Regions from separate parts of the Streptomyces sp. NPDC048436 genome, predicted to be linked through region 1. Evidence: riboswitches for the same ligand, from Rfam matches in the RefSeq annotation. Region 1 holds a riboswitch; the other holds the start of a gene.
What was found. Region 1 has a riboswitch for thiamine pyrophosphate ahead of thiC (phosphomethylpyrimidine synthase ThiC). Riboswitches for the same ligand answer to the same signal wherever they lie in the genome.

Region 1 (2,199 bases):
CGCCACGACCAGCGGATTCGAGCCCTGGAGGATCGCCGGCAGGATGAAGAAGGTCAGGACCAGGAAGCTCAACGCCAGTGCGACCAGGGCCATGACGCCGCGCATCCGCCCCACCACGACGACGGCGAGGGCGAAGATCCCGGCGAGCAGCGCCATGGGGAGCTTGCGGTTCACGTCGGTGACCGAGTACTGCAGGGCCTCGGGGGCCGTGGGCTCGTAGGCGACCACCACCTCCTGGCCCTGGCGCAACTGCCGCGGGGAGTCCGGCTGGACGATCTCGATGAAGGTGCGGCCGGTGTCCTTGCCGCTCGTCACCTTGATCGTCGCCTTCTTGCAGATGCCCTTCGCGCGGGATTCCGCGGACTGGCCCTCGGCGGTGGAGGTGTCTCCGTTGGGCGGCGTCTGCGAGGCGTTCACGTCCTTGCAGGGCAGCTCCTCCAGCTTCGCCACCTCGGCCGACTGCGTCTGCCGGTCGAAGCCGACTCCGGTGCGCTCGTGGGACGGTGCGCCCCCTGGCCACAGCACCGCGAGTCCCACGACGACCGCCGCGGCGAAAGGAATCAGCACGGCGGCGATGACCTTGCGCAGATGCTTGGAGACGGGCGCTGCCGGACCATGGCTGTGGGAGTGCCCATGCGGGTCCGGAGGCACGTTCGGGACGGGCGGCTGGGACGGCGGCTGTGTGGTGGTCACTGCCCGATCATCGCAAGAACGGAGGGGGCCCTCTGTTCAGCGCGCCCGACAGGACGCTAGCGTGGAGGCACCTTTGCAATCGCGGGAGCTCGGAGCACCGGGCTGAGAGGGCGCTGACCTCCGTACGAATCGGTATGAATCGTACGGAATTCGCTGCGTCGACCGCCGAACCTGTTACCGGGTAATGCCGGCGTAGGGAGTAGGTCTCATGACCACATCGGACACAGGCACGCCTGCCTCCAGCAGCGACGAGAACGACGGCGACGTCGAGAACACCATCGCGGCGGAGGCCGGGAAGTCCATCGGCTGGCACAAGGCGTATGTCGAGGGTTCGCGCCCCGATCTGCGGGTGCCGGTCCGCCAGGTGCACCTCACCAACGGCAAGGCCGTGACCCTGTACGACACTTCGGGGCCGTACACCGACGAGTCCATCGACACCGACGTCCGCAGGGGCCTGGCGCCCCTGCGCGAGAACTGGATCATCGCCCGCGGCGACACCGAGGAGTACACGGGCCGCCCGCCCCGTCCCGAGGACGACGGCATCAAGCACACCTCGCCGCGCGGGGGCCTGAAGAACCTCGACGCGGTCTTCCCCGGCCGCCCGCGCCAGCCGCGCAGGGGGCGCGCGGGCCAGGCGGTGACGCAACTGGCGTACGCCCGCCGCGGTGAGATCACGCCCGAGATGGAGTTCATCGGGATCCGCGAGAACCTCGACCCCGAGGTCGTGCGCGCGGAGGTCGCCGCGGGCCGCGCGGTGATCCCCGCCAACGTCAACCACCCGGAGATCGAGCCGATGATCATCGGCAAGAAGTTCCTGGTGAAGGTCAACGCCAACATCGGCAACTCCGCGGTCACCTCCTCCATCGAGGAGGAGGTGGACAAGATGACCTGGGCGACCAAGTGGGGCGCCGACACGGTCATGGACCTGTCCACCGGGCGCAATATCCACACCACCCGCGAATGGGTCCTGCGCAACTCCCCCGTCCCCATCGGCACCGTGCCGCTCTACCAGGCACTGGAGAAGGTCGACGGCCAGGCCGAGGCGCTGACCTGGGAGATCTACAAGGACACGGTCATCGAGCAGGCCGAACAGGGCGTGGACTACATGACGGTGCACGCGGGCGTGCGCCTTCCGTACGTCCCGCTGACCGCCAACCGCAAGACCGGCATCGTCTCGCGCGGCGGTTCGATCATGGCGGCCTGGTGTCTCGCGCACCACAAGGAAAGCTTCCTCTACGAGAACTTCGAGGAGCTGTGCGAGATCCTCGCGTCGTACGACGTGACGTACTCGCTCGGCGACGGTCTGCGCCCCGGCTCGATCGCGGACGCCAACGACGAGGCGCAGTTCGCCGAGTTGCGCACCCTCGGGGAACTCAACACGATCGCCAAGCGTCATCACGTACAGACCATGATCGAGGGCCCGGGACATGTCCCGATGCACAAGATCAAGGAGAACATCGACCTTCAGCAGGAGATCTGCGAGGAGGCGCCGTTCTACACGCTCGG
Region 2 (2,199 bases), on a different contig from region 1:
TGAGCACCGTGGTGTGGTGTGGTCGGCTCGCGGCACGGTGTGGGCGGGGAGCCGGCGCTCAGGCGGAGTTGCGGAGTGCGGCAGGCTTCAGGCCCTGGGTGCGGCCATGACGCGGGAGATCGCACGGGCGCTGGTACAGACAAGCCGGGCCAGTGAGTTCGGGGAGCTGCTGCCATGGCGCACGACGAGTGAGACGGCGGCGATCACCGCACCGTCGCTGCCGTGCACCGGGGCGGCGACCGACAGGGCGTCCATGGTGACCTGGCGGTCGCTGGCCGCGTAGCCGTTGGTCCGCGTCTCGGCCAGCATGCGACGCAACGCACGCGGATCGATGACCGTGCGAGGCGTGAAGCGCTCGAAGGGGCCGGCAAGCACCTGGTCCTGCACGTCAACGGGGGCGTGCGCGAGCAGCACAAGCCCGACGCCGGTGGCTGTGAGGGCGAAGCGTCCTCCCACGCGTGTCAGTACGGGGACCGCGCCGGACCCCGCAATGCGCTCCACGAAGACGAGCTCGGTGCCCTCGCGCACCGCGAGCTGCACGTTCTCGCGGGTGATCTGGGAAAGATCCTCCAGGAACGGCAGCGCACACTCTCGCAGCCCCTGGCCCCGCGGGGCGAGCGAGCCGACTTCCCACAGCCTCAGGCCCACGCGGTAGCAGCCGTTGGCGCCGCGCTCCAACGCGCCCCAGGACATCAATTCGCCCAGCATCCGGTGCACGGTCGACACGGGCAGCCCGGACCGCCGGGACAGTTCGCTCAGCGTCATCTCCCGGCAATCCGCGCTGAACGCGCCGAGGATCTGCAGCGCGCGGCCCAGCACGGGCCCCGTACCGGACTGGGAACCACGGCGGGGCGTCGCAGGTCGCTCTGCCGGGGCCACCGGCGACGGTCCGCGCTCGCCCTGGCCGGGTTGCTGTGTGAGGGAGTGTTCCACCGGCGCCCCCGCTGCTTCCCATCGCTGAGCCCCAGCCGGGGCGGATCACTTGACGGCTGCTTTCTCCACCGTGCCGGTCAGTGTGCAGCAAGGCAGAAGCCGCGTCGAGACCCACGCAGGCGGCACGGTGGCAGGCCGTCGGCCCGGACCGGTCCTGACCGTCCAGTGGCAGGCATCCTCGCTGAGGGACTCCGAGCCCGCCCGGCCACGGCACGACACACCTCGGCGAGACCGCCCCGACCGCGTGGGTTAGCCTTGCCGACGCAATCCGACACGGGGTGCCCCGACCAGCGGGGCTGAGATCACACCCGTCGAACCTGAACCAGTTAGCACTGGCGGAGGGATGTCATTCATGTCATTGCCGCATGCTCCGAACGGCCCGGCGGACACCGGCCGGCGGTCCGTCTTCGATGGGCGGATGCCCGCGGCCCCCGGTGACCTGCGCGTCGAGACCCGCGGGATCGCCCCGGTCCCCGAGTCGCACCGCTACGGCGAGCCGGCACGGCTGTTCACGGTGTGGTTCGCCCCGAACCTGACGATGACAGGCGTCTTCACCGGCACGATCGGCATCGCCCTCGGTCTTGATTTCACCACCGCGCTGGTGGCCGTCGTGCTGGGGACGGTCGTCGGTGCCGTGCCCACCGCTTACCTGGGGACGTGGGGCGGTCTGACGGGGGCAGGGCAACTGCCGCTGGCGCGGCTCGCGTTCGGCCGGGCCGTTGCCGTGCCGGGTGTGCTGCAGTGGCTGTCGTCGGTCGCGTGGGACGCGCTCATCGGCCTGTTCGGCGGGGACGCGCTGGCCCGTTTGTGCGGCTGGCCGTTCTGGGTGGGCGTACTGGTGATGATGCTGGGGCAAGGCGTACTCGGCGTGTTCGGCTACGAGGCGATACACCGACTGCAGAAGGTCATGACCTTCGTGCTGGCAGCGGCCTTCGCCGCGCTTGCCCTCAAGCTCCTCGACGGTGTCCACCCCGCCACCGCCGCGTCGGTGCACGGATCCGACCGCGCGGGCGCGTTCGTTCTCACCAGCACCATCGCGCTCAGCCTCGCACTGTCCTGGGCCCCCTACGCCAGCGACTTCAGCCGTTACCTACCGCGTTCGGCCTCCCGGCCGCGCATGTTCTGGTGCACGCTGCTCGGCGTATCGGCCTCCTTCGTGGCGGTCCAGGCGCTCGGGCTGTGGGGTGCGTCAATCTTCACCGACCAGACCGCGAAGGGCGTCGATGAACTGCTGGGTGGTGGCGCACTCGGCGCGTTCGGGCTGCT

Region 2: linked by a shared signal. The riboswitch ahead of ACGFX9_RS32990 (purine-cytosine permease family protein) and the one ahead of thiC (phosphomethylpyrimidine synthase ThiC) in region 1 are both predicted to bind thiamine pyrophosphate.

What each region holds. Positions count from the first base shown of each region.
Region 1 is NZ_JBICXP010000014.1:29,094-31,292, forward strand. Features, by position in the region: gene ACGFX9_RS33690 (YibE/F family protein) at 1-693, opposite strand, end outside; TPP riboswitch at 765-909, shown strand; gene thiC (phosphomethylpyrimidine synthase ThiC) at 902-2,199, shown strand, end outside.
Region 2 is NZ_JBICXP010000013.1:119,857-122,055, forward strand. Features, by position in the region: gene ACGFX9_RS32985 (IclR family transcriptional regulator) at 88-819, opposite strand; TPP riboswitch at 1,198-1,294, shown strand; gene ACGFX9_RS32990 (purine-cytosine permease family protein) at 1,286-2,199, shown strand, end outside.